Prochlorococcus marinus CUG1417: one gene and its partner. The protein of the gene in region 1 binds, or shares a complex with, the protein of each later gene. Links are inferred from orthologs where the notes say so. Each region holds a gene or a part of one and is shown in the gene's direction. Other genes may lie near its edges.

What was found. The genes of interacting proteins can lie anywhere in the genome.
Region 2: the proteins of carB (region 1) and carA are in contact, whole or in part, in a solved structure (PDB 1KEE), measured with the Escherichia coli proteins. The link is inferred for Prochlorococcus marinus CUG1417 from one-to-one orthologs.

The regions. Positions count from the first base shown.
Region 1 is NZ_JAAORN010000001.1:899,049-905,165, reverse strand. What follows is about bases 1,271-5,127. They hold carB (carbamoyl-phosphate synthase large subunit), read left to right. Parts: upstream 1,271-1,630; coding sequence 1,631-4,927; downstream 4,928-5,127. Other genes in these bases: HA140_RS05145 (DUF6447 family protein), read right to left, coding at 4,932-5,127; HA140_RS05155 (DUF3318 domain-containing protein), read right to left, coding at 1,271-1,521. In the rest of the region: HA140_RS05170 (asparaginase), read right to left, coding at 1-43; HA140_RS05165 (CGLD27 family protein), read right to left, coding at 44-538; rsfS (ribosome silencing factor), read right to left, coding at 549-893; more of HA140_RS05155, read right to left, coding at 883-1,270; more of HA140_RS05145, read right to left, coding at 5,128-5,150; HA140_RS05140 (ABC transporter ATP-binding protein), read right to left, coding at 5,181-6,117. UniProt on the Escherichia coli protein: Large subunit of the glutamine-dependent carbamoyl phosphate synthetase (CPSase).
Region 2 is NZ_JAAORN010000001.1:773,955-778,058, forward strand. What follows is about bases 1-2,974. They hold carA (glutamine-hydrolyzing carbamoyl-phosphate synthase small subunit), read left to right. Parts: upstream 1-904; coding sequence 905-2,044; downstream 2,045-2,974. Other genes in these bases: trpD (anthranilate phosphoribosyltransferase), read left to right, coding at 1-890; HA140_RS04465 (STAS domain-containing protein), read left to right, coding at 2,109-2,471; HA140_RS04470 (Mini-ribonuclease 3), read left to right, coding at 2,468-2,866; rlmB (23S rRNA (guanosine(2251)-2'-O)-methyltransferase RlmB), read left to right, coding at 2,871-2,974. In the rest of the region: more of rlmB, read left to right, coding at 2,975-3,887; HA140_RS04480 (DUF1816 domain-containing protein), read left to right, coding at 4,035-4,104. UniProt on the Escherichia coli protein: Small subunit of the glutamine-dependent carbamoyl phosphate synthetase (CPSase).

The DNA.
Region 1 (6,117 bases):
GAGGATTGTTTGATGTATATAGGTTTTTGAAGTTTAAACTCATCTAGAAATTGTTATATTGAAAGAGTAAAGTGCCAGATAAAATTAAGATTGAAATAATTGAAATAGTTTGAATTAAATTTTTTAAAATAGGCTTCACCTCTACTGAGGCAATAAGTGATTCTTTTTCTTTTAAAACTAACGGTTTTAGCCATACCTGACCGTCATGCCAACCGGATTCTTCATACTCAACTCTTTCAGATGTCAATCTCTTAAAAACATGTCTCCAACCAAGATATAACCTGATAGTAATTATGAGAGGTATTGATAAGCTACTAAAAACACTTAATAGAATATATTTTAAGAGGGACGTTTTGAAATAGATACTTCCTGAAGAAATAACTAGAAATAGAACAAAAGCAACAACCCAAAATTTAAGCAATATGATGATTAATGTTTTTTTTGTTTTTGGCCAAGAAAAAATTATAGATTTTGATAATTCAATAAATTCATTTGTAGGCTGTTGCTCTCTAGGAACTGGACATTTAGATTCGTTCATATAATGAAAATTATGGAAATGTAAGATTAACCCCATTACTCCAGAATGATTCAAGGTCATAAAATTTTCTTATTTCTGGTTGAAAAATATTTACAATTAAATCTCCATAATCAAGTAAAGCCCATTTCGCCTCGTTAACACCTTCTTTTCGTATCGGTTCAATTTTAGCCTTCTCTCTCAGCTCTCCCTCAACTGAGTTAGTTATAGATCTAACTTGTACATCAGATAATCCTTCTGCAATTAATATCCATTCACTTATGAAAGATACCTTGTCAATTTTTATAAGTTTTATATCTTTTGCCTTTTTTTCATCACAAGCTTTAGCTGCCATTAAAACCAAACGTTTATTGTCCATATACATTTTCGCTCGAGACTGATTTCTCTGAACCTTCTTGCTGAGATAATTCTGATCTAGCTTTTTCAGCACTTTTTCTTAGGGCATCTAATCTGTCCTCAAAAAAACTTCTTCGTTTCTTTTTTCTAGTTTTCTCGATTAATTCCTTTAGTGCTCCTCCAAGACTTTTATAAGCATTTGGGATACTATACCCAAATCTACAAGCAAGATCTATAGCTCTTTCGTCCGCAAAAATAGCATCTTGAAGTTTTTTTTCGGAATTATTTTTTAAATATAATCTATATCCTGCAAAACTCGATAAACCAAGAGCAAGTAATAATAAAAGCCCATCTTGTACCCACAATTCCCCTATTGCTCCTCCAAGTCCTATAGCAAGAGCAGCCATTTCCCATCCATCTCTAGGAATTGTGTCATTTTGAATTTTCCCTACCTCGTGCCAAAATAATAAATTTCTATGGTCAATTGCAAAGTTATCCCATTCGTCTAGATCTATTTGTATTTCAACTTCGTCGCGACCAATTTCCTCAAGTGTTATTAAAGGTGGATCGATAGCAGCAGCAGCTTCAACAAATACCCAACTTTCATTTTCTGGAGGCAACAAACTTTTAAGTCGCTGAAGTTCGCTCATAAAAAATTAATTTTCTTTCAATACTATAGAAACAAATGTTGCTTTTCAAGTAACTTGATTAACATCTGATAATTTATAAGTAGCATAAAATAAATAAAGGTTTTTAATTATGCCTCAAAGAGGTGATCTTAAAAAAATACTTATTCTAGGTTCAGGACCAATTGTTATAGGACAAGCATGCGAATTTGATTATTCTGGCACCCAAGCTTGCAAAGCTTTAAGAAAAGCTGGTTACGAAATTATTTTAATAAATTCAAATCCTGCATCGATAATGACTGATCCTGAGATTGCAAGTAAAACATATATTGAACCATTAACTCCTGAAATTGTTTCTCAGATCATTTTAAGAGAAAAACCTGATGCAATCTTACCCACTATGGGAGGTCAAACTGCTTTGAACCTTGCGGTTAAATTATCAGAATCAGATTTTTTAAAAAAAAATAAAGTTGAATTAATTGGCGCTGATTTAAAAGCTATTAATAAAGCTGAAGATAGGAAATTGTTTAAGGAATCAATGGAAAAAATAAATGTAAATGTATGCCCATCAGGAATTGCATCAAACCTAAGTGAAGCAAAAGACGTATCAAAAAAAATTAATTCTTATCCTCTAATAATTAGGCCTGCATTTACTCTTGGTGGGGTAGGAGGTGGAATCGCTTTTAACCTTGAAGAATTTGTTGAATTGTGTAAAACAGGTTTAGAGGAAAGTCCAAGTAATCAAATATTGATTGAGAAATCACTCATCGGATGGAAGGAATTTGAATTAGAAGTAATGAGAGATACTGCAGATAATGTCGTAATAGTTTGCAGTATTGAAAATTTAGACCCCATGGGTGTTCATACTGGAGATTCTATTACTGTAGCTCCCGCCCAAACTCTCACAGACAAGGAATATCAGAGACTGAGGGACTTGTCATTGAAAATCATTAGAGAGGTAGGCGTTGAAACTGGAGGAAGTAACATTCAATTTGCAATAAATCCATCTAATGGAGAAGTTATTGTTATTGAAATGAATCCTCGTGTGAGTAGATCATCTGCTTTGGCAAGTAAAGCAACTGGATTCCCAATAGCTAAGATTGCAGCTTTATTATCAGTTGGTTATACACTCGATGAGATAACTAATGATATTACAAAAAAAACACCTGCATGTTTTGAACCTTCAATTGATTATGTCGTTACCAAAATTCCTAGATTTGCCTTTGAAAAGTTTAAAGGCTCCTCAAATACCCTAAGTACTGCTATGAAATCCGTAGGTGAGTCAATGGCAATCGGGCGTTCCTTTGAAGAATCATTTCAGAAAGCATTAAGGTCCTTAGAAATAGGCATTTTTGGATGGGAATGTGATTCGTTAGAAGAATTTAATGACGAGAATCACATGAGGAATAGTTTAAGGAACCCAACTTCTGAAAGAATTCTTATAGTTAAAAAAGCTATGCAGTTTGGCAAAACTAATTCTTATATTCATGAAGTTACTAATATAGATTTATGGTTTATAGAGAAACTACGTAATATCTATAATTTTGAACTTGAATTTTTGAAAGCAAAAAAGCTTTATGATCTTGATAGGGATTTGATGCTACATGCTAAACAATTAGGCTTTTCTGATCAACAGATAGCAAATTTAACTAATACTAATTTTTATGAAGTTAGAAAATATAGAAAAAGTTTAAATATAATGCCAATTTATAAAACAGTTGATACTTGTTCAGCAGAGTTCTCATCTTCGACTCCTTATCATTATTCAACTTACGAAGAAAGTTTTATTAACTTGAATACCGAAATTCTTGATTGCGAGATTTCAGAAAATAATAATTCCAAAAAAATTATGATTCTTGGAGGAGGTCCAAACAGAATTGGTCAGGGAATAGAATTTGATTACTGCTGTTGTCATGCTTCATATCAAGCTTCAACAAATGGTTACAAAACAATAATGGTTAATAGCAACCCAGAAACTGTATCAACCGATTACGATACCAGTGATATTTTATATTTTGAGCCTGTTACTTTGGAAGATGTGCTCAATATAATAGAAGCTGAAAATCCTTATGGATTGATCGTTCAATTTGGAGGACAAACTCCTCTCAAATTATCATTACCTTTATTTGAATGGCTTAAAACTGATGATGGGTTCAAAACTGGTTCAAAAATTCTCGGAACTTCTCCAATCTCCATTGATATAGCAGAAGACAGAGAGGAATTTACAAAAATACTCGAAGAATTAAGTATTAGACAACCTTTAAACGGTATTGCTCGCAATCAAAACGAAGCACAAGTGGTAGCAAAGAATATTGGATTCCCTTTAGTTGTAAGACCCTCTTATGTTTTAGGCGGTAGGGCAATGGAAATTGTTAAAGATGAAAGTGAATTATCAAGATACATTTCTGAAGCAGTTAAGGTATCACCTGACCATCCAATTCTTCTTGATCAATATTTGAATAATGCTATTGAGATAGACGTTGATGCTTTATGTGATTCAGAAGGATCAGTTGTCATTGCTGGTCTAATGGAACATGTGGAACCTGCAGGAATTCATTCTGGTGATTCGGCTTGTTGCTTACCAGCAATTTCTCTATCGGCTTCAACTATAGATAATGTAAAACTTTGGACTAAATTAATTGCAAAAAGACTGAATGTTATTGGCTTGATAAATTTGCAATTTGCAGTGATAAATTTAAACAATAAAGAAACCAAACTATTTATTCTTGAGGCAAATCCAAGAGCCTCAAGAACAGTACCATTTGTTTCAAAGGCTATTGGTAAACCAGTTGCAAAATTAGCTACTCAATTAATGCAAGGTTTAACATTAGAAGATATTAATTTCACCAAAGAATTTTCTCCAAAATATCAAGCAGTAAAAGAAGCTGTTTTACCTTTTAAAAGATTTCCTGGATCTGATACACTCCTAGGTCCTGAAATGAAATCTACTGGAGAAGTAATGGGTTTAGCTAAGGATTTCGGAATTGCTTATGCTAAGTCGGAATTAGCAGCAGGAAATGGTGTTCCTTCAGAAGGAGTAGCTTTTTTGTCTACTAATGACTTAGATAAAAAAAATCTTGAAGAAATTGCTAGGGAACTTTTGATTTTAGGATTTAAATTAATTGCAACAAAAGGAACAGCTGCATACTTGTTAGATTTAGGGATTAAAGTTGAAGAAGTACTAAAAGTACATGAAGGGAGACCAAATATAGAGGACCTAATTCGTTCTGGATTAGTTCAATTAATAATTAATACTCCAATAGGTTCTCAGGCTCTTCATGACGACACTTATCTAAGACGTGCTGCTTTAGAATATAATATTCCTACTTTTACAACCATTCCTGGGGCAAAGGCAGCAATTAAAGCAATAAAAGCTTTGCAAATTAATAATATTGATACTTACTCTTTACAAGAAATTCATAATTATTAGAATTTTACTCTAAGTTTTTTAGTTTTTCTCTTAATTGATTCGCTAAATAGTTTCTACTAATTGAAAGTAATTTCTGAGTATCTTCATGCATTTTAAGTTGCGTTTCTGCTATTTGTAATCCCTTTATAGATTCTTTTATGTCATTTGAAAGTTCATTTATCAAATACTTCTTTCCTTCAAATGTTAAAACTGGATTAGCAGAATCTTTTTTGTTTTCACTCATGGTATTAGGCTTTTAATAAATAAAATAACTTTATAATTTTTTAATCAATTGTTTTTCACATAATTCTTTATAAATTCCTGATTTATTGATCAAATCTATGTGTTTCCCAACTTCAATAATTTCACCTTTATCGAAAACAACTATTTTATTTGCCTCTTGAGTAGTAGCTAATCTATGAGCAATTACGATAACTGTTCTATCTTTCATCGCTCTATTAAGTCCTTCTTGGACTTCAGATTCTGATTCTGCATCTAACGCACTTGTGGCCTCGTCTAAAAGAAGAACTGATGGGTTTCCAAGTATTGCTCTTGCAATTGCTATCCTCTGGATCTGCCCCCCCGAGAAATTTGATCCTCTTTCAGTTATCTTAGTTTCATATTTCTCAGGAAGCTTTTGAATGAAGTTGTGAGCGTTTGCTATTCTTGCTGATTCTATAACTTCTTCTTTGGTGAAATTTCTGCCCATTCTTATTACATCAATAATTGTTCCTGAAAATAAAAAAGGCTGTTGTTGTACTAATGCAATATTTTTTCTAATATCTTTTGTATTTAATATTTTGAGATTTTTATCATCTATAAAAATGTCCCCATTATTTGGAGATAAAAACTTTAATATCAAAGCCAACATTGTACTTTTGCCAGCCCCAGAAGCTCCAACAAAGGCTGTGACTTCACCTCTTTTGATTTCTAAATTGATATTTTTAAGTACTTGATTATCTTTTTTGTAAGCGAAATATACTTTCTTGAAACTTATTTTGCCTTCAAAATTGGATAGCCTTCGTAAATTTTCTTTATCATCTTCGACAGGTTCTTGATTTATGTTTTTTAACCTTTTTATTGAGGCTTCTGCCTGCTTATAGTCATTAAAATTTGTACTCACATGGCTTATTGGATCAATAAGCATTAATATTGCAGCAAAAAAACTACTAAATTCTTCGCTTGTTAGAAGGCCTAGATTGATTCTTGCG
Region 2 (4,104 bases), 130 kb from region 1 along the record:
TGAGAGCAAAGAGTTCTACTGGTGTCGAACTAAGTTCTATGGCTGAGGAACTCCTAAATGTTTGTGAATTGCCAGTAGCAAGACCAAATTTCTATTTGGTAGACACTTGTGGAACGGGTGGTGACGGAGCTAATACATTCAATATTTCAACTGCAGTTGCATTTGTAGCTGCATCTTGTGGGGTAAAAATTGCCAAACACGGAAATAAAAGTGCGAGTGGAAAAGTAGGCTCTGCTGATGTTTTGTTGAATCTTGGTTTGAATTTAAATTGTTCATTAGAAAAAGTTATCAAAGCTGTAAGTGAAATTGGAATAACTTTTTTGTTCGCACCTGTTTGGCATAAATCTTTAATAAAGCTTGCTCCATTAAGAAAGACCCTTGGGATAAGAACAGTATTTAATCAACTCGGACCATTGGTAAATCCTTTAAGACCCAATGCACAAGTTTTGGGTGTTGCTTCTGAGGATCTTTTAAAACCTATGGGAAGTGCACTTTTAAAAATGGGTATGAATAGAGCCATAGTCGTTCATGGGTCTGGTGGCCTTGATGAAGCTTCGCTTCAAGGAGAAAATAAAATAGTATTTGTTGATAATGGTGAATTACGGTTTTCAGAAATAAATATTTCAGACTTTAACCATGAAAATATATCTAACGAAAAGCTTGTGGTTTCTGATTCTGAGTCTAACGAGGAAATATTAAAGTCTGTATTAAATGGTTCTGGACAAAAATCTCATATTGATGTGGTTGCCTTGAACTCTGCTTTAGTGCTTTGGGCAGCAGGCATTGAGGATAATTTAAATGAAGGATTTAATAAAGCATTATTTTCTATTAATCAAGGAGATCCATGGAAAAGGTTTTTACTTTTAAAAAATTATTTATCCGTAAATTAATTAATTTCATTTAGATGATTAATTCATATAAGAAAAACGCGAAATTGGTTTTAAGTAATGGAAATGTATTCCCAGGATTCTTTTTTGGTGCTTCTGGTACAGCTATTGGTGAAATAGTCTTTAACACGGGAATGACCGGATATCAGGAGGTTATTACTGATCCAAGTTATTATGGACAAATATTAACATTCACTTATCCAGAGATTGGAAATACTGGTATTAATTTTGAAGATTCAGAATCTAATATTAATGTAAAAGGCATAATAGTTAGAAATTTTTCATTTAATTGCAGCAATTGGAGATCTAAAAAGAATTTTAATCAATGGTTAATTGAAAAAAATATCGTAGGTCTATATGGAATTGATACAAGGGCTCTCGTCAAAATTTTAAGATCTAGTGGTGCGATGAATGGAGTTATTACCTCTCTAGATAAAACGGATGAAAGTTGTTTAAAGATAATTTGTGATACGCCAAAGATGGAGGGATTAAACTTATCAAAATCTGTTTCAACAAAGCAACAATATTTATGGAAAAGTCATACGCAAACAATTTTTGATTTGAGAAAAAGATATGATGAATCTTCAAAAAAGTTAAAAGTAATAGCAATTGATTTTGGAATTAAAAAATCAATTCTAAATAGACTTGTATCCCATGGTTGTGAAGTTTTGGTTTTACCTTCTCGATCTTCTCTAAATGATGTTCTATCTAACAAGCCGGATGGTATATTTTTCTCAAATGGTCCAGGAGATCCTTCTTCTGTTACTGAAGGTATAGGCTTAGCAAAATCACTCATTGAATATGGTGAAATACCTATGTTTGGAATTTGCCTTGGCCACCAAATATTTGGATTGGCATTAGGAGGTTCTACTTATAAATTACCTTTTGGACATCGCGGTTTAAATCATCCTTGTGGTGAAAATAATAAAGTTGAGATAACTAGTCAGAATCATGGATTTGCTATAGATCCCAACTCTCTCTCTGAAGAATTAGTTAAAATAACTCACTATAACCTCAACGATAATACTGTGGCTGGCCTAGAGGTTCATAATAAGCCTATATTTAGTGTGCAATATCATCCAGAAGCAGGACCTGGTCCACATGATTCAGATTATTTATTTAAGAAATTTGTTTCTCTAATGTTAGAAAGATGTTGACATATTGTTTTCTTTTGATTTGATAATTACATTTGATATATTAATTTTTTGGAGGTAATAGATCATAGAAGATTTCCAGAAGTTAACGGTTTCCCTAAGAGGAAACCTTGAGGTTAAAACAAACATTATGGTTTTTACTTTTAAAGGCCAACTTGATGCTTTCTCAGAAAAACAATTTAAGACTTTTGTTACTAATAATTTAAAAAATGACCTTCCATTCATTATTGATCTTACAAAAATCGATTTTTTAGATTCCTCGGGTCTTGGAGCGCTTGTTCAAACTGCAAAAGAATGCAAAAAGTCGAAACTTGGGTTCTCTGTTGTTGGCAATTCGAGAGTCGCCCAAACAATTAAACTTGTTCGTCTAGGGGATTTTCTTAACTTGAAGTCAAGTCTTGAAGATGCATTAAATTATTTAAAAAATTGAATTATTGGATTCAAAACCTAGTTCCATATGGATCTCCCGAGGATATAGGTGTTATACAACTTGCTTGGCTTGGAGATTCTGTATGGGAGCTCCACCAAAGACTAAGGCATGTTCATTTCCCTTTAAAATCTAAAGATCTCCATATATCTGTAGTAAACGAAGTAAAAGCAAAATCCCAGTCAAGATCATTAAGTCAAATTGAACATTTATTGAATTCAAATGAAATGGATCTAGTTAGACGTGCTAGAAATAAAACAAAGAGATATCCAAAATCTTCAGATCCCACCATATATTCTAGAGCAACTGGTTTTGAAACTCTTATTGGCTGGCTATTTTTAAAAGATCCTCAAAGATTATCAACACTTTTTGAATATTTAGAATTAAAAATGAATTGAATCTATGAAAAACTCCTCAAATAAATTTCGCGGAAAAAATAATAAAGAGTACAATAAAAATTCAGATTTTGGTTATTTCTCAAAAAATGCAAATCGTTCAGAAAAAAATGAAAGATTTCTGAACAATTCTGCTAATTATAAGAATGTTGAAAATTTAGATAAAAAAAATAAAAATAATATTAAAAATAATAAGTTTTCATTTTCAAAAGGTAGAAAGCCAATATTTAAATCTAATACAGAATTTTCTAATAAAAACTCTAATAATCATCAAGATTTCACTAATAATAGAAATTTTGATGATTGGATATGGGGCAAACATTCAGTTTATGAAGCTCTAAATAGTGAAAGAGCGATTAATAGGATTTGGTGTACTTCGGAAATCTTTTCTTCAGACAAATTCTATATTTTGCTTAAGGACCTTAAATCAAAAGGAGTCCTTATTGAAGAAGTTTCTTGGAACAGGCTTTCGCAATTGACTTATGGTGCTTCACATCAAGGCATAGCATTGCAGTTGGCATGCTCTAAAACAATATCACTAGAACAATTAATCGATTTTTCTAAACAAAACTGTGTGAATCCTATAATTCTTGCATTAGACGGCATAACTGATCCACATAATGTTGGCGCAATTATCCGATCAGCGGAGGCATTTGATTGCAAGGGTATCATCATTCCTCAGAGAAGATCTGCTGGTTTGACGGGAACAGTCGCTAAGGTAGCTGCAGGAGCCTTAGAACACTTGCAAGTAAGTAGAGTTGTTAACTTAAATAGATCACTTGAGGTTCTTAAGAAAAATGGTTTTCTTGTTGTTGGCTTGTCTGGGGATGGACAATTATCTATCTCAAATTTTCTAGAAAAAGCACCCTTGGTAGTAATAGTCGGCTCTGAGGATAAAGGTATTTCTTTGCTTACTCAAAAAAAATGTGATTTTCTATTAAGTATTCCTCTTAAAGGTAAGACTTCAAGTTTAAATGCCTCTGTGGCTGCCGCCATATCACTATTTCACTTGACAGGAAAATAATTTTATTTCTTAATAATCACAGTTATTGAAGCACTCTAAAATGTTGTTGTTTCAATACATTATTATTATTAATAGAAAATTATTGAATTTTTACTACAAAATTGTATAGAATTTAACAAGAATTGATGGCCTTAAAGGCCAATAAAATTGATTAGAAACTTTGGAAACAAACTCGGATTAGCCTGGTGGGCTAAAATTGAGACAGATGAACCAGCTG